Regions from separate parts of the Iodobacter ciconiae genome, predicted to be linked through region 4. Evidence: predicted binding sites of a transcription regulator. Region 4 holds the regulator's gene; each other region holds the start of a gene.

Region 1 (7,202 bases), 410 kb from region 4:
CACAGCCCACATCAATCATGATGTGGGCTGATAATGAAGCTCTATTTATTTGGTCTCTATAAATATTTTAAAATCACGTATAACTGCTTCTTTTATCTAACAAAATCACCATAGCCAGCTATAAAGAAAAGTAAATTCGGGATGATCAAATCATGACCAAACACTTTTCAATTGGCGAATTACGGGTTATTTTGCTGGAGCCCTCTTCTGCACAAAATAAACTGATTACCTCCAAACTTAAATTACTCGGAATTAGCGATGTCCTTTCTTTTGAGCTGGGCTCACAAGCGCTAAGCTCACTTAAAACAGATAACAGCCCCAATTTAGTTCTCAGCGCCATGTATCTGAAAGATATGACAGGCATTGATTTACTCACCCAGCTGCGCAATAACCCGGACACCCAGGATATTGCTTTCGTACTGATTTCCAGCGAAACCCAGCCCAAGGTACTGGAGCCACTTCGCCAGCTTGGTGCGTGCGCTATTATTCCCAAACCATTTACTTCTGAAAACCTTGACCATGCCCTCTGTGTTTCCCTCGATTACCTCTCTGAAGATTTAACGCTGGATCAGGACGATCTGGATTTAGATATGCTCAGAGTTTTACTTGTTGATGATTCAAAAGCAGCACGCAATTACATGCGCAAAGTACTGGAAAACCTGGGGGTACGTAATATCAAAGAAGCCAGTAATGGGCACGAAGGCGTACAGATGCTGGAAGAGTCCGTATTTGATTTACTAATCACCGATTACAATATGCCGGAAATGGATGGTAAAGAGCTTATTGAATTCGTGCGTCAAAATAGCTGGCAAGGCAATATCCCTATATTAATGGTTTCATCTGAAAGCGACGGTGGCCGCCTTGCGGGTGTAATTCAGGCAGGTGTATCCGGTATCTGCGATAAGCCTTTCGAGCCATCGGTTGTCCGGGGGCTGCTCGAAAAAATTCTGCGCGATCACCAACCCTGATCTGCTCTTTTTATTCATTTCTAATATGCTCTGGAGTGGTTTTTTTAACTATTTAGGTATCCTTTAGGCCATATACAGCCATGCAGGTGGAGCTTATCCCTGCTTGTCGCTAGAATGTCGCCATGTTGCATACACTTACACTTCTTCGTCAGCTAAATGCCAATGAATTTACCTCTGGCGAAACCATTGCCAAAGGGCTGGGCATTTCAAGATCTGCCGTTTCCGGTGCGCTGGCTCGCAGCAGCGAATATGGAATCAAGCTGGAACGCCGCCATGGCGTGGGCTATAAACTGACCCGGGCTATTGAATGGCTGGATCACAATCAAATCTGCCAGCGGCTCCGCCCCCACAGTCCGTTTTCTCTACAACTGATTGATGAAATCGATTCAACTAACCGTACCCTAAGACAAGAAAATGCAACCCCCGGTACCATGCTCGCGGCAGAGTGGCAAAACGCCGGACGAGGCCGTTTAGGCCGTCAATGGGTTGGCAGCTTAGGAGGCAGCCTGCTATTTTCTGTCGTCTGGCGCTTTAGTGGCGGAATAAGCAGGCTGGCAGGCTTAAGCCTTGCCGTGGGTATTGCTCTGACAAGGGCACTCGAAAAACAAGGCTATCAGGGTATAGGACTAAAATGGCCTAACGATGTACTGTGCAGCACGGGCAAACTGGCAGGGATATTAATTGAGCTATCAGGGGACGCCCTAGGGCCTGCAGATGCAGTAATCGGGATAGGCTTAAATCTGTGCCTGTCCAGTGACGAGCGTATTCATGCCGATAATGCGGCAGACCTGAGTGATTGTTCAGGCCCCGCGCCAGCTCGCAACGCATTACTTGCAGCCATTTTGAATGAGCTGGCCGATATTTTGCCCCGTTTTGATCATGAGGGCTTTGCACCGCTTCGGGCCGAATGGGAAGCGCGGCACCTGTGGCAGGGTATGCAGGCCAGATTAATTTCCCCTGATGGCAAAGAAAATCGTGGCCGCATCATTGGTGTGGCAGAAGATGGTGCATTAAGAATGGCGGGGGAAGATGGATTGAAAACAGCCTATGCGGGCGACGTGAGTTTACGCAGGGTAAATGCAGAATGAATACACTTTTAATTGATCTGGGTAATACACGTATTAAATGGGCCCATTGTGAAGGAGATCTCCGTAAGGCAGAGGGCTTTATTCTTAATACCGATTTTGAACAGCTGCTTCAGAAATTAAGCCTCCTGCCCCGGCCACAGCTCATTTATGGCTGCACAGTGGGAGCCCCTCAGCTTGCTGACGGACTGGATGCTTTTTGCCAGACTCAATGGCAGCGCTCTATTGAATGGCTGCAAGTCAGTCGGCAAGCACTGGGCATCCATAATAGCTATCGGCATTTAGAACAGCAGGGGCCTGATCGCTGGGCCGCTGTGCTGGGTGCACGCAGCTTGTTTCCTGAGAAAGCCTTGCTGATTGCAAGCGCCGGTACAGCGCTTACAGTGGATGCACTCACTGAGGACAATGAATTTTTAGGCGGCATGATTTTACCTGGATTGCGTCTGATGAAATCAGCCCTAGCCCAACAAACTGAGCGTTTAACCGTAAGCGATGGTGCTTTTCATGATTTTCCGCGCTGCACCACTGATGCCATTCACACCGGCTGTCTAAGCGCTCTGGCAGGCAGTATTATAACAATGCATGCCCGCTTGTCTTTACGGGGAGACACCCCACTCTGTATATTATCGGGCGGAGATGCCGCCACTGTTGCCCCGCTTCTAAGCGCCTACCAACCCATCATTGCCGAACAGCTGGTGCTGCACGGCCTTGCAGCCCTTGCCCGGAATAATGCTTCATGAAATGGTTTTGTGCTCTGCTACTTGTCGCCAATTTAGTCCTTTGGGCCTATCCGTCACGGCCTGTCGCCATCCCGCGCGTAAATGCCGAAATCAATGCCGATAAAGTTAAACTCATTGCCAGCCTGCCTGTACAGATAGCACTGCGGCCAGCCTCGCCCGTTCAAGCACAGGAAGCCGAAACAGCCAGCGCCACAGTCATTAAGCCCACTCCCAAACCCACCCCGGCACCAACGCCGGTATTGAAAGCGGAAGTCGCCACGGCATGCATGCAATGGAGTGGCATTGGGCAGGAACAAACAAGCACCATGCGGGCCCGCTTAAAATCATGGGGAATAAGCAGTACGGAAACCAGCGTCAGCGGCAAAGTGTGGGTTTATATTCCACCTCAAACCGACATTGAACTTGCCAAGAAAAAAGCACAGCAGCTTAGCGATCAGGGCGTGCGTGACTATTATGTGATCAATAATGGGGGGCGCTGGCAAAACTCAATCTCGCTTGGGGTATTTAGTGGCCGCGAAGGAGCTGATCGCCGCCTGAATGAGCTTAGAAACCAGGGTGTAAAATCAGCGGTAGTCAGGGAACGCGATGATAGCCCCTCCCATGTCACCTTTGCTTTACGTAAAGTTTCTGCAGATCAGCAGCAAAAGCTGGAAAAAATGACCAAGCAGTTGAAAGGCGCACAGCTACAGCAAAGTAAATGCTCTTAATTCCAGATAAATAAAACGCTCTGGCGATCGATTATGGATAACTGTATAAGCGCCAACGCAGCTCGTTTTCTTGGATGCTTGTTAATTTCGACTCTGCGGCAGGTGCAGCAGGCATTGCAGAAACAGAGCGAGGTAGCATCGTTGCAGGCAAAGTTTGCACATGAGGCTCTGGCCTTGCCATCACCACAGGGCCATTTTTTGCCAAAGCGCCATGAGCCGCAGCTGGTGCATGTGCTGCTTTTGCCCGCGAATGGCCGGGTTTTCGCACATAGCGGCTGGAGCTATAAGAAGATGCTTCAACACAGCTCATACTCAGTAACAAACCAAGCACAATAGTAAAACGCAGAGGATTCATCGTGATTCCTTCATACTAAAACGCACGTAATCGCCAACTTCCGGACGAATACTGCCGTTTTCTAAAATAGCAATAGCAAACAAAGGCTGCACTTGAGTAATGGTTACTGCACTTAGCAGTGCCTCTGGTGTCCCCAGTGACATGCTGCTATCGCCATTCACTGCCGCAACCAATTGATGGGGACCACTGACCTTGAACAGCTGCAACTTATCGCCTTTACTAAGCCTTGCCGTACTGCCCGCATCAATATAAATCCGATCTTTTTCCACCCGGCTGATCCTTGCAGCAAAGGCCTGACAAGCTAAAACATCATCAACACCCGCCACAATCTGCCCAAGCTGCTGCTCAACTATTTTGCCAAAATCGGTTTCATAAAACCGGCGTGAACCAAAAACACTATCCCTGCTTTGCATCACATTTCCGCTGGCCGAATCGGCAAAGCGCTGCTGCTTTAACAATGCCCCGCTGGCTCCGTCAAATACATAAACATCGGCCTCAAAACGGCGTGAAGAAGGGCCGGTTTTAACGCTTAACTCGGCCATTGCCGGCATCCAGCCATGAAACCTGAGCATAGGAATACTGGGCCCCATTTTACGCTCACCAGTACGAATGTCTCCCCCCCAAGCCAGACCTATCTGATCACCGTAAGCAGCCAGATCTCGAACCACCCCCCCCACAACAAACTGAGTGCCATAACGACGCGCCAGTTCTCTGACCCGTTCCGGTTGCAATACCGGATCATAAAAGCCGGGCTGCAAATTAAAAGCGGCTTCATTTACTGTACGCTGGGGCAGATAACGATCTGATGCGGATAACATGCGGCTGAGCTCTTGCTGCATGCCATCCTGAAAATGGGAAATATCATTGGCATCAACAGGATTTTGCAGCTGGAAATGCGCAAGCAGCAGTTTTTTACGATAGGCAAAGTCAGATTGCGGGCATTCACGGGCCGATGCGGACCTGCCCCCCCCCACACTTTGCGCCCCAGCAGCTGTTGCAACAGTGCTTGCAAGCACTGCAGCTGGAGTAGAGGCTGCGATTTTGTCCCCGGCAACAGGTACTGGTTTTGGGTCTGTCTCAATCATTACATGGTAAAAGCTACCTTCACGCCATTCCCGTAATAATTGATACCGGTCCAGACTTTGAACCGGATAGACACGCTGCAACTCGCTGACCCGGCCATTTTCAACGTGGCTACTCGCCTCAATCTTAGCCCCGCTCCATAAGGAGGCCTGCATCAGGGCGTCCTGAATTGCCTCCTGCCTTGCCATGGGGATTCCTCCCACACCAATTGCAGATAAACCTTCAATTTCTGCGGCAGAGGTATTTAAGGCCAGTAGCAAGAGCACGCAGGCTTTAATCAATTAACGGCCCCGCATCGCAAAATTATTCTGATTCGATGACTCACTTACCAGCTTAGACATATCCAGCTCTAATACGGTTTCATAAGCGCCCTCAGGCAGGGCATTCATCGAGACAACCCGTGCGCCACGCAGATAGGCATCGACATAAATACGAAAGCTATCATTTTGCACCGCCAAAGCGGCTACCGTGCTGTTGCCTGCCAATCTAAAGCCCTGCACCATTTCTGCCAGTGCACGATAAGCATCCAGCTTTGAGGCACGCATCGACATCAGGCGGCGCTGGGCACCAGACAAACCTTCAATTTGGGGCGGCGCTCCATAACCCGCCACAGAGACCAGGCCTTCTTCTGCATATGATGTCCCTGAACAGGCCAGTAAAGCGACCAGTAACACCAGTGTACGTTTGATCCGCATTTTTATACCGCCTTCTTTTTAGAGCCGAATTTACTTTAGCATAACGGCCAGCCTTCATAATCTGACTAAAGACCAAGCCCTTCACTGCGTTATCGGCAAGAATCAGGAAAAATAAAGCTATTTTCTGCGAAATAAACTATTAAGCGTAGAAAAAGAGGGAATATTGGGGAGCCACTTTTACCTTATCAACGTTAATCATATAACCGGGTAAAAACCACCTTATGCATATGAAATGATCAAGGTGGATTTCATCCACCCTGCAAATGCCTGAATCATCTCACCAGCTAAGAAAATAATTTAAATCTTACGGAACACCAAATCCCAAACACCATGACCAAGCTTGATACCACGGTTTTCAAACTTGGTCAGCGGGCGATAATCCGGGCGCTCGGCGTAGGTGTCTGCCGTATTTTTTAAACCAGGCTCATTGGATAAGACTTCCAGCATCTGGATCGCGTAATCTTCCCAATCAGTCGCCAAATGCACATAACCACCGCTTTTAATGCGTGAGCACAGTAGCTTCACTAAATCTGGCTGAATCAGGCGGCGCTTATTGTGGCGTTTTTTATGCCAGGGATCAGGGAAGAAAATATGCACGCCATCCAGGCTATCAGCGCCCAGCATTTTCTCCAGTACTTCAACTGCATCATGCTGCACAATGCGTACATTTTGCAGGCCCTGCTCCCCCAATAGTTTAAGCAAGCTCCCCACACCCGGCGTATGTACTTCCACCCCCAGATAATCCGTTTCTGGCTTATGCGTGGCAATTTCAGCCGTTGGACCGCCCATGCCAAAGCCAATTTCCAGAATTTTGGGGCCTGAGCGGCCAAATGCAGCATCCAGATCAATTAACCCAGGCTGATATTCAATACAAAACTTCTCGCCAAATTCAGCGATTGCACGCTCCTGGCCCGAGGATAAATGCCCTTGGCGCAGCACAAAGCTACGAATACGGCGCATATAATTTGGGTTTTCCATTTCTCAATTCCTTGCAAACAAAAACGCCGCATCGTGCGGCGTATTTTCTAATGAAAGCTATTTTTTTAATAAAACCAAAATCTTTAACCACGGAGAACACAGAGAAAACTGACTACACCTCATCAGCACACCCTGATTCACTTTCTTACCCTTGAGTACTTCAAAGAAGCTCAAAAACCACAGCAACGGCAATGCTCTCCAGACTCCAAAAGCAACAACTCAATTCAAAACTATTTTTCTCCGTGAAACTCCGTGTTCTCATTCACTCCGTGGTTCAAGATTTGGGTTTATTTATTTGTTTACTTCGCAGCAATCAAGCCAGAAACCGGTGAGCTTGGGTCTGCGGTATAAAGCTTTCTTGGGATACGGCCTGCTAAAAAGGCATCTCGCCCAGCCATCACTGCCAGCTTCATCGCCCTTGCCATCAGTACAGGATCTTTTGCCCCGGCAATCGCGGTGTTCATCAAAATGCCATCGCAACCTAATTCCATGGCAATTGCCGCATCGGACGCCGTACCTACGCCAGCATCGACCAGCACCGGCACTTTGGCCGATTCAATAATCAGGCGCAGATTCCACGGGTTTAAGATG
Region 2 (7,202 bases), 1.1 Mb from region 4:
CTAAAATATTTCAATAAACACCGCAATTAATTCAATTTATTTTGGCAGATTAGCAAGCTGAGACGTTAAGTTGTTACTCGTATTTCGCATGGTGGCAATAGCAATATCCATAGCAGTAAATTGCTTGCGATACATGGCTTCGGTTGCATCATACTGACGATTCATACGTACGCGCTTTGCCCCAAGCTGAGCAATGCTTGCATTTACGCCATCTGTTTGCTTGGCAACCAGGCCGGTACGATCCCTGACCATTCCATCCAACAACTTATCCAGAGCAAAAGCAACGCCACGATTAAATGACACCGAGCCATAATCCCCTGCTGTACTCGCAGTTACAATAAGACTCAACCCTTCACTCGCCCCAGTACCCGTTAAAGACTGCCCTGTGCCTTTCGCTTTTTCACCACCAACCAGCCCTTCTACATCAACACCTGCGGCATAGGTATATCCAACAGTTGGGCCGGGTGTATCAGAGTACCCCCCAACAACAAGCCCTAAAGTAGCTGCCGCTGTGCTCGTTGCAGCATCACCGACTCCGGTAATTTTAATTTTTGAAGCGCTGCCATAAAGGCCTGAAGACAGATCGAATTGACTTGTTGCCTCATTAAATGCAACTCCGACGGTCTTTCCTCCCCGAACTAAAGAGTCATCGCTATTAATTTTAGATTGCATTTCTGCAGCCAAATCAGCCATCGTAGCGTAACTGCCTTTTGACAGGGTAATCGACTGGCTATTTACGCCATCAACAGAAACCATAAGTGTCTTGTTATTATCATCAATGGTAATTGGCTTAGGAGCAGACCCAATAGTTAAAGCCATTGAATCTTTTTGTGTTGTTGGCGGCGTGCCCGCAGCCACTCTTTCACGACTAATATCAAAATTCTTATTCAGCTTATTGTATTCCACTTTCACCGTATCACTACCTGATGTAAATAAAGTGGAATCTGCTTCAATTTTTAACTTAATCTGAGTCGCCAGGCTCTCCGTAGTGTAATCGTTATGATCCAGCGTCAGGCTCGCACTTACCCCACCTAAAGTAATATTTTTGGTAGCATTACTTGTATCAATTTTAAAAAAAGGCAGTGTAGAGCCACTATATTTAGCCTGCGTTGCAGGCTTTGTAATCTCGATGGCATATTTACCTGATCGCGTTGCCAAAGACCCCGATAAAAAAGTAATTTGATTACTACTGGCCACCCCATTTACAGTAAACAAATTGGCTACATCACCAGGGTGATTGGAAATAGCAGCTTGTAATTTAGCTTCATTAAGCGACAAATCACCCTTGGGCGTTGCGCCCCCAACAATAGTGCCTTTCGCATCTGTTTGATAACCCGAGAATGACACACCAATATCACTTAACGATTTAAAATAACTCCCTTCGCCCTGCATTTCATTCACAACAGAGCGCATTTGGTTCTGTATTGCACGAATAGCTGAATCACCATTTAATGGTGCTGCTTTTGCAGAAGTTGTGGCATTGCCCGGTGTATAACTGGATACATCCTTAAGCGTTTTATTTAACTCGTTATAAGCTTTAATAAAACCTTTAATAGAATCTTTAAGACCTGATAAATCCGCACCAATTGTAATAGTTGTTGGCGCTAAAGTAGTAGCCCCAGTACTGGTTGGGGGCGACACTTTAGTGAGATTTATAGTTAAACCCTGAATTGCATCCGATACCGAATTGGTGGGTTTACTGACGTTAATTCCGTCAATTTTAAACTTTGCATCTTTTGCAGACTGCGTTTCAATTAAATTACGTGCCCCGGCAGGATCATAGGCCAAAACGGATAATCCTGCCGTATCTGTACTATTTCCGTCTGAATCTGTAACTGTTAATTTAATTGAATTTTCAGCACCCGAATCTTTACTTGTTAATACTAAACGGCTACCTGTGCCATCATTCAAAATACTGGCACTGACGCCTTTATTTGCTGAATTAATTGCATCACGAACACCGGCTAAACTATTGTTTTTATCCGTGATATCAATTGAAAAAGCCGCTTTTTTAGCATTAACACTAAAGGTGTCATCTCCCGTTGCATCAGTGCCATGTCCATCTACCGTGCCAAACTGTAAAGTCAGTGTCCCCGTACCCAAACCAGTATTAATGCTGCTAAAAGCATTGGACGTCAGTTTCTGATTCTGGGCTAATTGAGAAACCTCAAGGCTGTAAGATCCCGGCTGGGCAAGGCTGTTTGAATTCACGGTTGCAATGGAAGCGTCAGCAAGTGAGGCAGTAGTGCTTCTAAAGGTTTGCACACTGGACAAGCCTTTCAAGGAGGTCTGAAAAGCAGCCAACGCACTTTTAACCGATCCATAAGCAGATATCTTGGCTTGATACGAAGCTTCTTTAAGCAGCAAATTTTGCAATGGTGCTTTTTCAGCCGTCATCAGCTTTTCAATCAGGCCATTAAGGTCCATTCCTGAACCCGAGCCTAAAGAAGCAATAGAAGCCATGATACCCTCACTAATTAATCTATCTATTCAACGTATCGGCATAATTACGCGCGATCTTTAATCAATAATCCCTGAAAACGATCGATTGCTTTCGCAATTGAAATCGCTTCTTCACTTGGAAATTGCCGAATCACTTCTTTTGTTTTGGTATCAATCAGTTTCACAATAGGCAGTTTCGTCTCTTCCTCAACAGAAAACTGCAAAGAATTCGAAAACCCCTGTACCGCCTGATTTAACTTCTCAACGGCCTGCTTAACATCTTTGCTATCTGCAACAGGCTTCAATGCCTGCACAGCATCAGGACTAACCTTCACAGGCTCCGCACTCGCAATCTTGGCCAGATCGCTCGGGGGCGCATCATGAAAGCGCTCATTAACACTTTTTGTCGCAACAGGCGGTACAAGCGACGATGTAGATTGAATATCCATGATACACCTTCCTGTAGAAACGCCCTGACAACACAAGTTTGTCAGGGCTTTGACACTTCATGTCAAACTAGATCTTATCCGCGAAGCAAGCTTAATACTTGATTTGGCAATGCATTGGCCTGGCCTAACATTGCTGTACCCGCTTGTTGCAAGACCTGAGCCCTGGTCAGAGCAGCTGTTTCGCTTGCGAAGTCTGCATCTCTGATCCGGCTACGCGCTGCACTCATGTTTTCTGACGTTGTGGCCAGGTTATTAATCGTAGCAGTGAAGCGGCTCTGTAGTGCACCAAACTTAGCACGTTGATCATTTACTGTCGACAAAGCGTCATCGACAACGCGTAGAGCCTGGTTGGAGCCTTCAACGGTTGAAATATCGAGTTTTTCAACGGTTTTCAGTGAGGAGGCATACGCCGCACCACTAGTGAGTGTTGTCGTTGTAGAAGAGCCACCCACCGCAAGTACACCAGAAGCAAAACCCGCGCCACTCGTTGTAACTGAGTAGGAATTTGTGGAGTTCAGAACGATCTGACCACCAAAAGTAACCACACCCGAACCCGCTGCCGATGTAGAAATCGCACCCGCCTGGCCGCTAGACATAAACTGGATCGCGCCACTTGAGTTGACTGTATCCATATCCCATTTGGTTACACCACCACCAAAACCGCTGACATTACTCGGGTCATTACTTAGAGCAATATTAGAGCCATCTGCGGCCGTGAGTTTCAATGCGTATTGCGTAGTTTGAGTGGAGTCCTGGAAAGTCGCCAGCTCAGCAGAAATACCTGTTTTGGAAGACTTGGCATTAAAGGCCTGGATTGCCTGCGAGTATTCATCCGCTTCAATTTTGCCATTATTGTCCAAATCATTCACGTTAAATGATACGGATTCAAATGTACTGCTCTTCGATGCCGCAGTTAAGCTGTAGGTACCTGAAGCCAGGCCCAGATTCACTTCTGTCCGCGCTGTGGCAGTAACACCCGTACCTGCAGCATTAATCTTATTGGCAATATCTTTTGCCATATCCGTACCGGAAACAGAAATATTTGTTCCATTAATACTGAAAGTGCCTGATGAAGTCACCGCCGCACCGTTCACGTTCACAGTACCGGTGGCTCCTGCTGTCACGGTGGTAGAGCCTGAAACAGAATTAGTTGTCGCTAAACTACCCGTGCCGTTACCCACCCCCATCTGATAAGTACCATATTGATTGGTACGCAGATTGGCAGTATTGGCCGTGATAGTCTGATTGGTATTGGCACCAACCTGGTAAGTTGCAGCGGTAAAGCTACCATCAAACAATTTCTGACCGTTAAACTCGGTCGATGTTGCAAAACGGTCCAGCTCCGATACAAGCTGCGTCACTTCGGAGTTGATCGCCAGACGGTCATTTGATGTGTTGGTGGCATTGGCAGATTGAACGGCCAATTCACGTACACGCTGTAAAATATCACCCATCTGACCTAAAGCGCCTTCACCCGTTTGCGCAAGCGACACGCCATCATTGGCATTACGCTTGGCTTGATCCATCCCTTTGATCTGGGAAGTAAAACGCTCGGAAATCGCCAGACCTGCCGCATCATCCTTGGCACTATTAATGCGCAAACCCGAGGACAAGCGTTGCAGAGAGTTGGTTAAGCTCATTTGCGAGGTATTTAAATTACGCTGCGCATTGAGTGATGGTACGTTGGTGTTAATGACTTGAGACATGATGCTACCCCTTGCTTGTCCTGGAATCGATGCTTAATGTTTCAGGCATATAAGTAAGCCCTTGTATGCTTTATCGGAAAGCCACCGACAAACTTAAGGACTATTTGTAATCTTTTTTTCCTGAGCCAAAGACCTAAGCAGGTAGCCATGCTGCCCGCCATTTATCCAGATTAATGCCTTGCAGCATCCAGTCTTTTAGTACCGCCTCTTTTAATGCATCACCACTTTGTGCATTAGCATCGGGGTCAGATAAATGCTCACGTATCGCATCAACCCAATCTTTATGCTTATTTCTCACCCGGGTAACCGGCAAATTATTACGGTATGGCGCAATATCCGTGCAAACAACAGGAAAACCACAAGCGCCGTACTCCAGCAACCGCAAATTACTTTTACATTGATTAAAGATATTTTGCTCTAAAGGTGCCAGAGCCAGATCCAAATTCAGGCTGGCTAATTTTGCCGAGTAAAGCCCGATTGGTACGCCCGAATGAAACTCATGCACAAAGGGGCGCAGCTTATCTGGGCACATCCCAAAAAACACCCACTCCACCTCATCAGCCAGAGCCTTGACCACCCCCTCCAGCAGCTCTAGGTCACCGGTGTGGCTCGCCCCGCCAGCCCAGCCTACGCGCGGCTTTTTACCCTGATTACGTTCGGAATGCAGATCCCCCCAGATAGGTACAGGCAAATAATTATTCACCACATGCATCAGTGAATGCATACCTTGGTAAGCATTCGCCAGCTCATCTGTCGACACCACAAAACGGTCAACAAAGGTAAGCGCCTTGCGCAAAGACTTCACGACGTCTTTCGGCATGTTCGCGCGATGTGCACTTTTCAAAGGAATATTTGGCAAATAATCATCCAGCTCATACACCTTAAATGATGGTGAATAGAGCTTGGATAATCGCAAAAATGCCAGCTGTGATTCCGAAATTTGGCGTTGATAAACCATCACATCAGGTGCTAATTTAGCCAGTTCAAACGCAGGAAATAACTCGAATGCTACAGCCCCCTCAAGCAGCTGTGACTCAAGCAAGGCAGCAAAGGGCTGCAAAATACGATATTGGCCACACCCCGTCCGGTCAGCCGGATGGCAAAGCACCACAGGTAAAGGCTTCCAAGTTAAAGGCTGCCAAGAAAATAATGTGCGATGCTCCAGCTCAAAACCATTACCACTCAAGGTTAAGTTTTTATTATATGCTGGGTCATTGCCAATCTCTGACAACCACTTGCGATACATCGCCTCTTTCTCAACTTCCAAACGTTTTTCTTTCATTGCAACCTGATCAACATCTATCCGAGAAATACTCACATTGGCTTCATGCATCACCACCGAGTAAGGAGTCCAGACAATAAGCAGGCCCAAAGATCTAACTTTCAGGCAAAGATCAATATCATTATAAGAAACCTTAAACTCGGTCTCGTCCATGCCATTAACCTGCTGATAAACTGACTTTCTAATCATCAGGCATGCAGCAGTAACCGCAGAATAGTTTTGATCTAGCTGCAAACGGTGCATATACCCCGATCCAGCGAGGGATGCGCCAATAGCAGGATGCCCGGCAGGACCACATAACCCCAAAAGCACGCCGGCGTGCTGCAAAGTGCCATTAGGAAATAGTAATTTCGCCCCGACAATCCCCACATCTGAGCGCTGAGCATGATGCAGCAATGCACTCAGCCAATCGCCCTGCAAAATAGCCGTATCATTATTAAGTAGTACTAAATACTCACCACGCGCAGCCTGCACCGCCATATTATTGATTGCTGAGAAATTAAATGCCTCTGGGTAGGAAAGCACCCGGATTTTTTCTTTATCAAGAACGCTAAGCTCCGCAAGATAATTTTTTGCCTCCGCACTTACACTCTGATTATCAACAATAATAATTTCATAATGGGTATACGTAGTTTTCTCTAGCAAGGTCTCAATACAGCGCTGCAACATCGGCAACTGATCTTTAGTTGGAATAATAATACTCACTAAAGGTTGCGTTTCGTGCTGATACGTCAGCCGCAGACTACCGATAATATTCCCAGCCTCAATGCCTGCTAACTGTTGCCTACGCAATAGATGAGACTCAACCACCTGAGCAAAGGCCAATTGCCTTTGAGCATTATCTAGCGCACGCCCCCAAGTCAGCTGCAAATGGCAAGCTACTTCGGTAATATGACCAATCGCCTTACTGCCAAAAGCGTCAAAAGTATTAAATATCAAATCAATCTGTTCAGAAAATTCAAACAAAGACAGATTCAGACTCGGCAAAATACTCGGCTGAAATAAAATAAAACCATCGCAATAAGGAATACTGCGAGCCAAATCCACATTAAAATCGGGTTTAAAACGAGGATCGCTCGGTTCTGATAATTTATTTAAAAAATCATCATCGAAATAAACCAATTGCCAGTGACTATTTTCCACAATTTGCTGAACAGCAAGCAACAAGCCGTTTTCGGACAATAAATCACCCGCTTCAAGCAGACCTTGCCAATCGAAATGATGAGCCTCTGCATCCTGTAAAGCCAGCCTGTAATGATCTTGTGATGCCCTAATCCAGCGAATACCGCCACTATCTTTTTGCGAGAGCGGTGAAACAATGGC
Region 3 (7,202 bases), 1.8 Mb from region 4:
TGCAGTAGCTCACTGGAAAACACTGGTCTCCGATGACGGCGCGGTATTTGATGCGCTGGTAACACTGGATGCCGCAGAAATCGAGCCTCAGCTCACCTGGGGTACTTCACCAGAGCAGGTATTGGGTATTTCTGGCTCGGTGCCAGACCCAGCCTCCGAGGCGGATTTAGTTAAGCGTGGTAGCTATGAGCGGGCTTTGCAATATATGGGCTTAACCGCGAATACCCCGTTGACCGATATCCAGATTGATAAAGTATTTATCGGCTCCTGTACTAACTCTCGTATTGAAGATTTGCGCGCCGCCGCTGGCATTGCCAAGGGTAAAACCAAGGCTGCTAATGTGAAGCTGGTGCTGGTGGTGCCAGGCTCTGGCCTTGTTAAAGCACAGGCGGAAGCTGAAGGCTTAGATAAGATTTTTGTTGCTGCAGGTTTTGAGTGGCGCGAGCCGGGCTGCTCTATGTGTCTGGCAATGAATGCGGATCGCTTAGAGCCGGGTGAGCGCTGTGCTTCAACCAGTAACCGAAATTTTGAAGGCCGCCAGGGCCAGGGCGGACGCACGCATTTACTTAGCCCGGAAATGGCAGCTGCTGCGGCAATTGCCGGCCACTTTGTTGATGTGCGCCAGTTCGCTTAAGGAGATCCAGGGATGAAAAAAATTGCAACGCTGACGTTGATGTTTTTGATGCTGGGGCTTCCGGCATGCAATACCGTATCGGGCATGGGCAAAGATATTAAAAAGGGTGGCGAAGCCATCGAAAAGGCGGCCAATAAATGAAAGCATTTACTCAATTAAACGGCTTGGTATGCCCATTGGATCGCGCCAATGTGGATACCGATGCCATTATTCCTAAGCAGTTTTTAAAATCGATTAAGCGCTCAGGTTTTGGCCCAAATCTGTTTGATGAATGGCGCTACCTAGATCATGGCGAGCCGGGCATGGATAACAGTCAGCGCAAGCCTAATCCTGATTTTGTGCTGAATTTCCCGCGCTATCGGGGGGCTGAAGTACTCTTGGCCAGAGACAATTTTGGCTGCGGCTCCAGCCGTGAACACGCGCCGTGGGCAATTGGTGATTACGGCTTTCGCGTGGTAATTGCGCCCAGTTTTGCAGATATCTTTTTTAATAATTGTTATAAAAATGGCTTATTGCCCATTGTGCTGGATGCGGCAAGCGTGGAGCTGCTGTTTGCGGAAAGCGAGGCTAATGAAGGCTATTGCCTGAGTGTGGATTTGCCTGCGCAAACAGTAACAACGCCTTCTGGTAAGGTATTTAGTTTTGATATCACAGGGCATCGCAAGCATTGTTTATTAAATGGTCTGGATGAAATTGGTTTGACTTTACATCACGCAGCAGAAATTAAAGCTTTTGAAGCACAGCGAAAAATCGAACAACCCTGGTTATTTTCCTGATTTTTTTGCATGATGTGTGGTTTGCATCAACAAATCTTACTTAGTTGACGTATAGTATGTAGGCCGTTTTACTTATTTTGGAATTTACATAATCATGATTTTACATAAATTCAAAGATCAAAATGAACTGAATCGTGTTGGTGCTGATTTATTGCTGTCTATTGTCCGTACTAAGCCCAATGCAATCCTGGGTATGGCAACAGGTAGTACCCCTGTTGGTATTTATCAGGAAATAGTAAAAACATATCAGCAGGGGCTGGTTAGTTTTAAAGAAGTAACAACATTTAATCTGGATGAATATGCTGGCTTGTCGGTGACTCATCCGGAATCATATCGTAGTTTTATGAATAGTCATTTGTTTAACCATATTGATATTCTTGCAGAAAATACCTATGTGCCTAATGGTAATGCAGATGATTTGGATGAAGAAGGCCGCCGTTATGATGAGCTGATTTATCAGAAAGGCCTGGTAGATATGCAGATTCTGGGTATCGGGCATAATGGGCATATCGGCTTTAATGAGCCTGATGAAGCATTATCCCGTTTTACACATAAAGTGACTTTAAAGCCGGAAACCCGTGAAGCAAATAAACGCTTTTTTAATAGTATTGATGAAGTACCAACCCATGCATTAACAATGGGCATGGGTTCTATTTTGCATGCGAAATCAATTTTGCTGGTTGTTAAAGGTGCAGAAAAAGCTGAAATTCTTGATCGCACTTTAAATGGCCCGATTACGACTCAGGTGCCAGCATCATTTTTGCAAACACATCCGCGTGTGATTGTGCTGACAGATTGCGATGTAGATTATAAACGCTCGCATTCCTAAGGTCATTTTTTGTTTAAGTGGCTTTTGAAAAAACACCGAGGGATTGATCCCGAGGTGTTTTTTTTTGATTTAACAGATGGAGCTAAGAGTAAATAATGCAGATTGTTTCTTGTACTTATGCACGGCATGCTGAACAGATTCTTTTTATATTTAATGAAGCAATTGCAAACTCCACTGCTCTTTATGATTATAGCCTTCGCCCTTTAGCCAGTATGGTGGATTGGTTTGCTGATAAAGAAGCAAATAATTTGCCGGTGCTGGGAATTGAAAATGAAGCGGGTATCTTATTGGGCTTTGCATCTTATGGTGCATTTCGTGTACGGCCTGCCTATAAATACTCGATTGAACATTCGATTTATATTCAACCTGATTATCGTGGGCAGGGTTTGGGTAAGAAACTATTACTGCTTATTATTGAAAAAGCCCAGCAGCAGGGCTATCACACCTTAATTGGCGGAATTGATGCAGAAAATATAGCGAGTATTGCTTTGCATCAGCAGCTTGGGTTTAGCCATGCAGGTACGATTAAACAATCAGGATTCAAATTTGGCCGCTGGCTGGATTTAGTTTTTTATCAGCTGATTCTGGCAACCCCGGCAAATCCGGTGGATGGTTAATTGTTTGTATTTAAAAAGGATTCGGATTGAAAAAGATTTTATTGCTGAGCGTTCTGGTTTTAAGTGCGTGCAGCTCACCGCCAATACGCAGCAAAGCCTCTTACCCGGTATCCAAATCTTTAAGTCATATTCAGGCCGAAGGTGCAGGTCGAGAAATCGTGATGTATGCGCTGGGCTTACTGGATGTTAGCTATCAGTTTGGCGGTAATAACCCGGAAGCTGGCCTGGATTGCAGCGGAATGGTGAGCTTTATTTACAAAAATGCAGTAGGCGCGGTATTGCCTCATAATGCCGCACAGATTGCCAGCCTGGCCCGCCCGGTGGCAAGTGAGCAGTTGCGAGCAGGTGATCTTGTATTTTTTAACACCCTGGGGCGCTCGTTCTCACATATGGGGATTTATTTGGGTGACGGACGCTTTATTCATGCGCCTTCGTCTAAAGGAAAAATAAGAGTGGAATCATTATCCAGCCCTTATTTTGCACAGCGCTTTGAGGGTGGGCGCAGCCTTCTGGCCCAAAACCCTTAAGCCAGGTCGCGTTTTTGGCCTTGCGGCAGCGAAGTGAGTTTGCCGTCAGGAGCGTAGAGTGGCCGGTTGTGGCTGGAATCTAAAATTTGCTGCATAAAACCATTGATCAGCTGCTGGCGGGTTTCAATAAGCTGGCCGTTGCTGCTATTAAAGGCTGCAGCTTGGCGGGTGATTTCCAGCAGTGCCTGCCACTGGCCCAGCGCATCCGGGTGCTGCTCTGTAAACCATCTGCTGACATCATTTTGCGGATCACCCCCCTGAGCCGCAAAAAACTGGCTAAGTGCCTGCCCGGCTTGCTCTGCATCGACTGCCATCGCTTGTTTTTCTGTGGTGAGTACAAGCAGAGGGTCCAGCTGATTGGCTACCAGATAATTTTGCTCTTTTTTAAGTAAGCCAAGTAATGCTTGCATACTGCTGATGGCCTGGGTGAGCAGGCCATCCAAAGGCGAGTTTATGGTCATTTCACTTGCCTAGAAGTTCTTGTGCGCTTTGGATGATTTTTCCGGCGATGGCTTCTGTGCGAACAGTAAAGCGGCCTTCGCTAATGGCTTTTTTGAGTGATTCGACACGTCCGGCATCAAAAGTGGGTTTTGGGCTTTGTTCGATCTGACTTAGCTTAGCCGCCAGCGGATTGATGGTGACGTTATCCGTATTCGAACGCTCTGTGCCTGCTGTCGGGGTGCTCGTCGTACGCTCGCTGTTGCGGCTGGGAGTTGTATTCAGAGGCTTGTTTTGATCGATTTTCATGGTAAGTCATCCTTCGTCACCGGCCAGTGTGACTTTCTGTACAGTCATTATGCCAAGTATCGACCTGATTCGTAAAAACTTTAGTGCTTCACTTCAATTAAATTAATGTTATGAGCGTTTTTTTATCATCGATTATCAACTTTCTTTCAAATACGGACAGCGCTAAGGCATTATATGTCATGGATTACTGTTCACTTATATTACTGGTTGTTTAAATTGACTAAGCGGCCTTTGCCTATTAATGGGGTTAGACATGAAGGGTAATCCCCCCACAAAACCAGCTCATTTTTAAGTAGAATTTTCTCGCAGTCTTTGAGCAGCTTCTACATGAAAGCCGTGGGTAATTTATATTGCCAGATTATGGCGATTTTAAAGCAAGCCGAAGCCGGTTCGACCGTCCCCGATCTGTGCCGCGAGCACGGCATGAGTTCGGCCTCTTTCTATAAGTGGCGCGCTAAGTTTGGTGGCATGGACGTTTCCATGATGACGAGAATGAAGGAGCTGGAGGACGAAAACAAGCGCCTTAAAAAGATGTATATCGAAGCCCAGATGCAGGCGGATATCATTAAGGAAGCCATGTCAGAAATCCTCTGAAACATCTCAGCGTCGCGAGATGGCTCACTGGGCCGTTGAAACCAAATCCGTGTCCATTCGTGCGGCTTGCGCTAGTTTTGCGATTAGCACAACTTGCTATCGCTATATTCGTAAGTTGGATGCCGAAAAGGCTCAAATTGCTGATTCATTGGTCCAGCTCACGGAAACGCATCGTAACTGGGGCTTTGGCCTCTGCTTTTTGCATTTGCGCAACGTCAAGAAAAAACACTGGAATCATAAACGGGTCTACAGAATTTACTGCGATTTAGAATTAAATCTGCGGATTAAACCTAAAAAGCGCTTAGAACGCGAAACGCCAGCGCCATTAGCAGTGCCGGCAGCAAAAAATGAAACGTGGTCGATGGATTTTATGCATGATCAATTAGCCGATGGACGTAGTATTCGCTTATTCAATGTGATTGATGATTTTAATCGAGAAGGATTAGGCATTGAAGTTGATTTCTCTTTGCCGGCAGAGCGTGTAATACGCAGCTTGAATCAAATCATCGAATAGCGCGGCAAGCCTAAGCGAATCAGGTCCGATAATGGCCCTGAATATATACTTTTAAGTGCGCTTAAAAACGGGGGGATTACCGAGCCCCGCTAGATTTGCTTTCAAATGATGGTACGCAAAAATCAATCTTCTAGGTACTATCTGTAAAAAATACACGATCTGATGCTTGCTTGTAAGCCTAGATAGGTAGCTGTCCATGTTAGAATTCAGAATACCTGTCTGCTACTGGCTCTGAGGATTTGGAATGTCTGGGAACACGCTCGGTTTATTGTTTACGGTAACTTCATTTGGTGAAAGCCATGGGGCAGGGATTGGCTGTGTAGTGGATGGCTGCCCGCCTGGAATGGATTTGAGTACTGAAGATATTCAGGCTGAATTAGATCGCCGTAAACCTGGAACTTCGCGGCATGTCACTCAGCGTAAAGAGCCGGATACGGTAGAGATTTTGTCCGGTATTTATGAAGGTAAAACTACAGGCACGCCGATTGCGCTGCTGATTCGTAATCAGGATCAGCGCAGTCAGGATTACGGTAAAATTGTAGAAACATTTCGTCCAGGGCATGCTGATTATACTTACTGGCATAAATACGGGATTCGCGATCCACGTGGTGGCGGGCGTTCATCCGCACGAGAAACGGCTGTGCGTGTAGCCGCCGGGGCGATTGCCAAAAAATGGTTGCATGAGAAATATGGGATTCAGATCCGCGGCTATATGAGCCAGCTGGGTGAAATGATAATTCCATTTAAAAGCTGGGATGAAGTGGGCGGGAATGTTTTTTTTGCGCCTAATGCCGAAATCGTACCGCAGCTTGAAGATTATATGGATGCCGTTCGTAAAGAGCGTGACTCCGTTGGTGCAAAAATTACAGTAGTTGCAGAAAATGTGCCTGTTGGTTTGGGCGAGCCTGTATATGATCGTTTGGACGCAGAAATTGCTTACGCAATGATGAATATTAATGCGGTGAAAGGTGTTGAAATTGGCGCGGGTTTTGAAAGCATTGTACAAAAAGGCTCGGTGCATTGTGATGAGCTGAGCCCAACGGGCTTCGCCAGTAATCATGCAGGCGGTATTTTGGGCGGGATTTCTACCGGTCAGGATATTGTGGTGAATTTGGCGGTCAAACCGACATCAAGCATTGCACAAGAGCGTCATTCGATCGATAAAGAAGGCAATCCGGTGCTAATGTCTACAACCGGACGTCATGATCCCTGTGTGGGAATCAGAGCTACGCCGATTGCCGAAGCCATGTTGGCCTTAGTCTTGATTGACCATGCTTTGCGCCATCGGGCTCAGTGCGGCGATGTAAACGTAGATACACCCCGTATCCCAGCTAAAAGGAGTTAATTATGGGTAAGCTCATTGCTCTGGTTGTGGTGTTTCTGACAGGTTGCGCTTCGCCACAGTTTTTGGCGACGGTTAGTGTGCGGCATACCCTGGCGAGTGAGCCTGCGGCCCAGCGCTTTACTTTTGAAAGAGATGCTTCGCAAGTGCAGAGCCTGGCTCAGCGTGATTTTGAAGAGGATGTAAGTGCCGAGCTGATGCGAAAAGGCTATGTTTATGTGCCAAATATGAGTGCGGCAGATTGGCTGGTGCGATTGCAATACCAGGTTGATGCTGGCAAAACGGTCACGACACAGGAGCCCATCTGGGGGACCGTAGGATTTAGTACTTATTATCGCCGGGTTTCTACTTCAGGTGGTGTGGTTTTACTGCCTTATACCCGAACAGAAAATGGTATTGTGGGGAGCCGTCCTGTCAGTGACACCGTCTACAACAGACAGCTCAATCTGGATATTTTGAATAAAAAGGATTTGGCTACAGGGCGTTTTGCCAAATTATTTGAAGGTAAAGCGGTTAATCGCAGCACGGATAATGCTATCGAGCCTGCTGTGCCCTGGTTAATTCGCGCTCTGTTTGAGCAGTTTCCCGGCGTTTCAGGTTCCAGCCGTGAAGTTAAGATTAT
Region 4 (7,202 bases):
GCCCAGGATTCCGCCGGGAGCCTGTGGCAAAACAGCATGAATACTGTGTAATCGCAGTGCTTCAAAGCTGGAGCTGGCCAGAATGATCAGTATGAAGCCAATGCAGGCAAAGAGCACGGTAGGGCGGGCACTATCACTGACATGATCTATGCGCCGGTAGCCCCATAAAATAGCTGAAAAGCAAAAGCCTACCCACCACCAGGCTGAAAACCCGAATAAATAGAGCAAAATATCGGCAATCCACGCGCCTACCGCACCACCTCGATTATGAATTTCAGGCCGGGTGGCGCTGTGTGACCAGCCGGGGTCGCTGGGGCTGTAGGTGCTTAGGACCAGGACGAGGTAAATGACCAGAACGACCAGAATAAACCACCACGATTCGCGCAAAAGAATGGCAATCTGAGGTGGTAAGGCGGCGCGGCTGGATACATTTGCAACGTTTTTTTTACGAAATATGCCCATGTTTGGCTTGATTGCTATGAATATGCCGCTAATTATAGCGGCAACATCCTGCAAACAGCAGTTGGCTGTTTCATTTGGGTAATAAGCCAGCAGATTGGTGTGGAGGTTCACTCAAGAAAATGCTTTTGCTATTTTAAACAAAGCGCACAGGTCTAGCGGGCGTAATCCCCTTTATCTTCGAATTGGCTCGCTTGCAGCAGGCTAAATATGTGGTATCTGCAATCAGAATTGATGTACGCGCAGCTTCACCCCCAAGGCCTGTACATAGGCAGTGGCTCAATGCCTAATACCAGGCTGACAGGAGGCGCACCACGGGCGGGCGTGAAAGTAGCAGCATCGGCAGGGTAAGGGCACAGAGACCAAACCAGGCAAGGGTAAGGCGCAGTCATTTGGCAGACCAGAGTATGCTGATCTCTACTCAGGGCAATTGCGAATGAGGTTTGGGTGGCTGAAAAAATCCGGTCCTATTGATTTAGCTGATGTTGCGAAGCCATCGTGTTTTTGACTGTTTGACTGTTTGACTGTTTGACTGTTTGGCTGAGGCATCACAGTAGGGGTTCTAAGGTGCGTGTCACCAGGATGTTATTTCTGTTTTTAAGACAAAAAACCTGCCAGTTTGTTTTCCAGAACCCGTGGGTTTTCGCCGTTGGCAATGGTGACCAGGCCTTCTACCAGCATTTCGCGGCGTCTGACTTCTGTTTGGATATGTTGCTTTAATTTATGTGAAATAGGCAGAAAAATCAGATTAGCCATGGCGACGCCGTAGATAGTGGCCACAAATGCAACTGCAATCCCCGCTCCCAGCTTGGAAGGATCTGTGAGGTTTTCCATGACGTGGATCAGGCCCATCACCGCACCGATAATGCCGATAGTAGGGGAATAGCCCCCTGCGGCTTCCCAAATTCTGGCAGCAGAGCGGGCCCGGTCTTCAAATACATCAATATCCAGCTCCAGGGCGCGGCGAATGACTTCGGGCTCAGCACCATCAACGACCATTTGCAGCCCGCGTTTGATAAAGGGATCTTTTTCGCTTTGAACATAGGCTTCCAGTGCCAGCAAACCGCCACGGCGGGCTTGCTGGCCCCAGTTAACCAGTACACCCAGCTGTTTTTTGAAATCGTGCTGTGGCGGGAAAAAAACCCAGCGCACCATTTTCAGGCCAGCCACAAAGTGATCTTGCCTAGTTTGCAACATGACTGCGCCTAGCGTACCACCTGTGACAATCATAAATGCCGTGGCCTGCATCAGGGAGGCTACATGTCCGCCCTCCAGAATTTGCCCGAGTACAACTGCAGTTAGGCCAAGTAAAATACCAAATATGCTGATTTTATCCATATCGCCTTATCAACCTGTCCAATCACCCAGGCGCGCCCGCAGCCGGGCGATGGCCTGGCTGTGCAGCTGGCAAACCCGGGATTCGGTGACACTGAGTACGGCCCCAATTTCTTTAAGATTGAGTTCTTCGTCGTAGTAAAGTGCCATCACGAGCTTTTCCCTTTCGGGCAGCGCATCAATAGCTTCTATTAATTTTTGTTTGAAGTGTGTTTCAGAGAGCTGATTGAGCGGATTGTGTGACTGATCTGCCACATTATGTTCACTATGATGATTTTCTTCATCTTCTTCGAAATCGTCCAAATGCACCAGCTGATGGCCGCGCGCCTCGGTGAGCATGTCCTGGTATTGCTCAAGGCTGACCTGAAGGTGATGGGCAACTTCACTTTCCAGGGGGGCTCTGCCCAGGCTGTGGCCAAGTTTTAACAGTGCGGTTTCAATATCCCGCATATGTTTTCTGGCCTGGCGGGGCATCCAGTCGGCGCTTCTTAATTCGTCCAGCATTGCGCCGCGAATACGCTGTGAGGCAAAAGTCTCAAACAGCACACCTGCATTGGCATCAAAGTTTTTTGCAGCTTCCATTAGCCCCATCATGCCTACCTGTATCAGGTCGTCCACTTCCACGCTGGCAGGCAGACGGCTCACCATGTGATAGGCGATCCGCTTGACCAGCGAGGCATGGTGAGTGACGTAATCATCTTCGCTGCCGGCCTGGGTCTGACGATAAAGAGAAAGTGCGCGTGGCGCTGTCATCTGTTTCTACTTTGAAGTGGCAAAATCAGTTTAGCTGAGAGCCTAGCGACTTGGGAGTAAAATCAGTTTGCTTTCTAATTGCTTAAAAGTGCTTGCAATAGCTCGGCCTAATCCTTCGGCAATATCATTTGTGTTTATGTTGTTTAAGCTCTTATTTGCCGTAAGAATGGTGTCGAGTATAACAGGGGAATTCACCGAGCTTAAGCGAATATGCAGTTTTGCTAATAAGTAAGCCTCGCTTGCAGATGGGTATGGTGAGTAAGCTTGGCCACTGAATCAGTAATCTGCTGACTACTTTGATAAAAGTGCTTGGGTTTTGCTAGGGTCTGTTGACGTTTCACATCGGTAGCCATAAAAATGCGCACGCCATGGCTATGACACTTTCATAATTTCGCTTCAACTTGTCATATCGGAATGCCACTGCGCGGTAATGCTTCAATCGCGCAAAAGCATTCTCGACCAAATGTCGATAGCAATACAGCCCACGATCTAGATCCACATTCCCTTTGATTGAATTACGTTTTCTGGGAATCACTGATCGCGCACCCTGCGCAGAAATCAGTCCTCGAAGGTACTCACTATCGTACCCCTTATCTGCGATGATCACTTCGGCTGAAGGCAGTTGGGCAATCAGCTCTGGGGCGGCAGTACAATCATTAATCTCGCCTCCGGTAATTTCGAAGGCAATCGGCAAACCATAAGCATCTACCGCCAAATGAATTTTGCTGGTGTTCCCTGCACGGCTTTTGCCAATCGCTTCAGATTGATCGCTGGCCGCCCCGGCGCTGTGTTGATGCGCCTTGGCATAGCTACCATCAATGAATACCCATTCAAAATCGGGGTCGATCAGTAAGGCTTTGAAAATATTGAGCCATTTCCCAGCTACAGACCAAGCATTAAAGCGTTTATAGACTGAATTCCATTCACCAAAGGCGCTGGGTAAATCCCGCCACGGGCAGCCAACGCGCATGCGGTAAAACATTCCTTCGACGGTAATTCGTAAATCAGGCTTGTTGTAAATGGTGTGTTGAAGCAGAATCTTTTCTAGCTTCGACCAAAGCTCGTTACTGAGCATTAATCGGGGCATCGCAAACCTGCAGGGGAAATGGTGTAGGAACCTGAATTCTGCGGGTTTGCATCCGTCATTGCATGACTTTAGCTTGAAACGTCAACAGACCCTAGGGGAGGGGGCGTTGTGGGCGAGCCTGCCAGCTTGAGACGCGGTCGTTTTTGAAAGAGGTTTTTCGATTTGAAATACATCGGGCAAGGGGCGGCGTCAGATCATAAAAGCTGGCTTGCCCTCTAATGCTGAAGTTGTTCTGTCAGCAGGCGGCTGGATTCTACCAGGCGGTAAAGAAACCCCGTGCTATCTGCGGTGTGAGATGGTTTTCGCCAGCGCAGCATCACATCAGCCAGCTGGCGAAAAGCATGACTGGAATCGGCATCCGGAAAAGCATCCAGTACGGTGCGGCCCAAGCGGGACGCGCGTTTAAGTTTTTCGTCTTCAGGTACATAGCCGATCAGCTTCATTTGCACTGCATCGCCTAAATACTGCCGGGCTACGCTTTTGAGGCGATTAAAAATTAATCCGGCCTCAGTAATAGTATCTACGCGATTCACTAAAACCCGGAAATCCCGCCTTGCGTATTCGGTGCCGAGTAGTTTGATGGTGGCATAAGCGTCGGTGAGCGATTCGGCGCTATTGGACACAATCACCATTACATCATCGGCAGCAAGGCTGAGGCAGGGCACGCCATGGCTGGCGGATGGGCGGGTATCGAGCAGCAAAAACTCGGCGTATTGGGTGAGCTGTTCAAATTCGGCTGACAGCCATGTTAGCTCCCGCTCGTTCAGACTGCTTAATACGGTAGCTTTAGCACTGATTGGCAAAATGGAAAACCCGGCTTCGGTAGCAAGCAGGGTATCAGCCAGTGTGACTTCCCGGCGCAGCACGTGATCCAGCTCGTGTTTTTGTTCCAGCCGCATGCGGTGGGCGGCATTGCCTGAGCCGGTAAACTCGTCTAATAAGATGACTTCACGATTGCGTTCGGCCAGTGCTGCGGCCAGGTTGATTGCCAGCGTGGTGGTGCCGCTGCCGCCGCGCCCCCCGCTTAAGCTAATGCTGCGGCAAGGCGTAGGAGCAATCATGGCCCGCAGGCCCGCAGCCTGATCTGACCAAAGACTAGCCACGGGAATGGCTCGCATAGTTTATGTTGAAATCAAGCGGGCTATCCATGGTGCCACCTTGCGCGCCCATAAATAGCGGGAACTCATCGGGCTTCAGGGTGAACGCACTGTTTTGTGATTCGCCCCGAAAGGCCCGATCAACCAGATAAGCTACATTAGCGCGGTGCAGGTCTTCTGGTACGCGCTGGCCATTGGTTAAAAAGTGCAGGCGCAGTTTATGTCGGATCGCTACATCAAGGCAGCCGCCTAGATTCATGGTTTCATCAAGCTTAGTCAGAATGCAGCCCGCTAAATGGGTGTTGCGATAGCGGCGGGCTACATCGTCCAGCGTGCCTGTCTGGGCGTTTGCTGCAAGCAGCAGCAGGGTAGATACATTATCTTCGTCAAATAGGGCCAGTTGCTCGCTGATCCGCTGATCGCGCTGCCCCATTCCCACAGTATCGATGAGTACCAGATGTTTTTCGCTTAGATCGGCAAGGGTAAATTGCAAATCGGTTTCGTCTTTGACTTCGTGTACCGGCACACCGATGATGCGGCCGTAAATACGCAGCTGATCGTGTGCCCCAATCCGGTAGCTGTCGGTCGTGAGCAGAGCTACCGAGTCCGGCCCGTGCAGGAGCGCGCAGCGTGCAGCCAGCTTGGCAACCGTGGTGGTTTTTCCTACTCCGGTTGGGCCGATCAGAGCATAAATACCGCCACGATTGATCAGATCATCATCTGTAGTGGCTGCAGCAAGGTTGTGTGTAAGTGCCGCTTTTACCCAGCGCATGCCCTGATCCAGTGTCATTTGTGCAGGCATTTTTTCAACTAGCTGGCGTGAAAGTGCAGGGCAAAATCCGGCGGATAAAAGCTGGCGTAAGGCTTCGAGCTTTTCAGGCGCATGGCGTGATAATTCGCCCCAGGCCATGCCTGCCAGCTGGCTTTCCAGTAAGCCACGCAATAGGCGAATTTCCCGGGCAATGCCATCCATTGCTTCTTTATCTGCAGGGCTTTGTACAGGAGGTGCTTCATCGTCTTCAAAGCTGAATGTGGGCAAGGCACGTTCCGGGGCCGGGCGACGCGGTGGTGGCGCGCTTGGCCGTGGAGCGGGCCGGCTGGGCCTGGGCTGCTGATATTCCGGGTTGCTGTCGAGAGGGATGGCGGCAGCTACGGGCTCAGGCTGGCGTGGTGCTGTGCGGTTGCTGCGCAGGACAACAGGCTCGTCATGCAATAGGGTGCCAGACTCTTCGTCGTCATCATCGGGAATGGCGTAGGAGCGGGCCAGAGCCTTACTGATCGGTGCAGCAGCCTGTGCATTTTGCAAAAGCCTGGCCCCGTTTTGCGCCCCTCGGCTGTTTTGCTGCGCTGCAGGACGCGGCTGTGTAGCAACATTATTGGTCAGTGCTGCTACATCGGCATCTGCGACAGCCATGATTTCTATGCCACCGCCAGACACCTGGCGGTTGGACAGGATCAGCGCATCGGGGCCAAGTTCATCACGAACCTGACGCAGCGCATCACGGGTAGTCGCTCCGTAGAACTTTTTCACGACCATATTCAGTTGCCGTCTGAAAACAAAAGATTATCCTCATGCAAGCTATTTCGCCTAAAAGTGCAGTTTAGCTGTGCGTATTTTAGTATGTTTTGTCAGTTTACCCTTAAGCATTCTGTGCTCAATGAGGTATTTATTCTTTAGTTTGTTCTGTGGTTCATTTTTTGCGCTCAATTTGCTCCCAGCATTCCCACGATCCGAATCGTTTTGCTGTCTGGAATTTCGGTATGGGCAATGACCCGTAATCCTGGGATCGAGCGGCGTAAAAAGCGGCTTAGCATCGTGCGAAGCTGGGCAGGGGCAATCAGCACTGTGCTTAGACCTTGCTGCTCCAGTTGCTCGGACAATTCAGACGCTTGTTTGAGTACCCGTTCGGCAAGGCCGGGCTCCAGGCCGCCTTGTGAATTTCCCGATACAGAAGAAAGTAAAATATTTTCGAGTTGTGGCTCAAGCGTCACAACCTGCAATTCGTTTTCGCCCGGGAAGAGCTGATGCACAATCGCCCGGCCTAGCGCAACGCGTACGGCAGCCGTTAGATCATCGATATTTTGTGTGCGGGTAATATGTTCGGCCAGGGTTTCCAGAATGCTGCGCAAATCGCGGATATGCATCCCTTCTTCAAGTAAGTTCTGTAATACTTTTTGTAATGTGCCAACAGGAATAATTTTGGGAACAAGGTCCTCCAGAAGCTTGGGCGCTTCTTTGCCAAAATGCTCGAGCAATTGCTGGACTTCTTCGCGGCCTAACAGCTCGGCAGAATGGCTTTGCAAAATATTTGAAATATGGGTGGCAACTACGGTAGAAGCATCCACCACGGTATAGCCAAAAGCTTGTGCCTGATCGCGTAAACTGGCATCAATCCAGACAGCGGGCAGGCCAAATGTAGGATCTTGGGTAGGCGTGCCGGGGAGCTGGCCCATTGCGTTACCCGGATTAA

What was found. Region 4 encodes FliA, which starts transcription of late flagellar genes. Its sites were predicted from a motif close to GCTAAAGNTNNNNNNNNNNCNGCCGATAAT; they were not measured.
Region 1: a site for FliA is predicted at 5,722-5,751, ahead of EJO50_RS01200 (LPP20 family lipoprotein). Genes of this name have one in related genera too.
Region 2: a site for FliA is predicted at 4,667-4,696, ahead of EJO50_RS04425 (flagellin N-terminal helical domain-containing protein). Genes of this name have one in related genera too.
Region 3: a site for FliA is predicted at 4,186-4,215, ahead of flgM (flagellar biosynthesis anti-sigma factor FlgM). Genes of this name have one in related genera too.

What each region holds. Positions count from the first base shown of each region.
Region 1 is NZ_CP034433.1:283,103-290,304, reverse strand. Features, by position in the region: gene EJO50_RS01230 (response regulator) at 153-968, shown strand; gene EJO50_RS01225 (biotin--[acetyl-CoA-carboxylase] ligase) at 1,091-2,056, shown strand; gene EJO50_RS01220 (type III pantothenate kinase) at 2,053-2,793, shown strand; gene EJO50_RS01215 (SPOR domain-containing protein) at 2,790-3,500, shown strand; gene EJO50_RS01210 (hypothetical protein) at 3,532-3,855, opposite strand; gene EJO50_RS01205 (flagellar assembly protein T N-terminal domain-containing protein) at 3,852-5,219, opposite strand; gene EJO50_RS01200 (LPP20 family lipoprotein) at 5,220-5,633, opposite strand; gene trmB (tRNA (guanosine(46)-N7)-methyltransferase TrmB) at 5,931-6,611, opposite strand; gene EJO50_RS01190 (thiazole synthase) at 6,911-7,202, opposite strand, start outside.
Region 2 is NZ_CP034433.1:1,000,327-1,007,528, reverse strand. Features, by position in the region: gene fliD (flagellar filament capping protein FliD) at 37-2,463, opposite strand; gene EJO50_RS04430 (flagellar protein FlaG) at 2,508-2,891, opposite strand; gene EJO50_RS04425 (flagellin N-terminal helical domain-containing protein) at 2,966-4,597, opposite strand; gene EJO50_RS04420 (FkbM family methyltransferase) at 4,731-7,202, opposite strand, start outside.
Region 3 is NZ_CP034433.1:1,929,868-1,937,069, reverse strand. Features, by position in the region: gene leuC (3-isopropylmalate dehydratase large subunit) at 1-634, shown strand, start outside; gene EJO50_RS08540 (entericidin A/B family lipoprotein) at 647-775, shown strand; gene leuD (3-isopropylmalate dehydratase small subunit) at 772-1,410, shown strand; gene nagB (glucosamine-6-phosphate deaminase) at 1,505-2,239, shown strand; gene EJO50_RS08525 (GNAT family N-acetyltransferase) at 2,335-2,856, shown strand; gene EJO50_RS08520 (C40 family peptidase) at 2,883-3,383, shown strand; gene EJO50_RS08515 (flagella synthesis protein FlgN) at 3,380-3,844, opposite strand; gene flgM (flagellar biosynthesis anti-sigma factor FlgM) at 3,846-4,130, opposite strand; partial or broken gene EJO50_RS08505 (IS3 family transposase) at 4,458-5,235, shown strand; gene aroC (chorismate synthase) at 5,483-6,583, shown strand; gene EJO50_RS08495 (DUF4136 domain-containing protein) at 6,586-7,202, shown strand, end outside.
Region 4 is NZ_CP034433.1:3,749,580-3,756,781, forward strand. Features, by position in the region: gene EJO50_RS16495 (DNA translocase FtsK) at 1-462, opposite strand, end outside; gene EJO50_RS17210 (hypothetical protein) at 708-851, opposite strand; gene EJO50_RS16500 (flagellar motor protein) at 1,057-1,797, opposite strand; gene EJO50_RS16505 (RNA polymerase sigma factor FliA) at 1,807-2,547, opposite strand; gene EJO50_RS16510 (IS5 family transposase) at 2,885-3,634, opposite strand; gene EJO50_RS16515 (MinD/ParA family ATP-binding protein) at 3,850-4,752, opposite strand; gene flhF (flagellar biosynthesis GTPase FlhF) at 4,730-6,268, opposite strand; gene flhA (flagellar biosynthesis protein FlhA) at 6,436-7,202, opposite strand, start outside.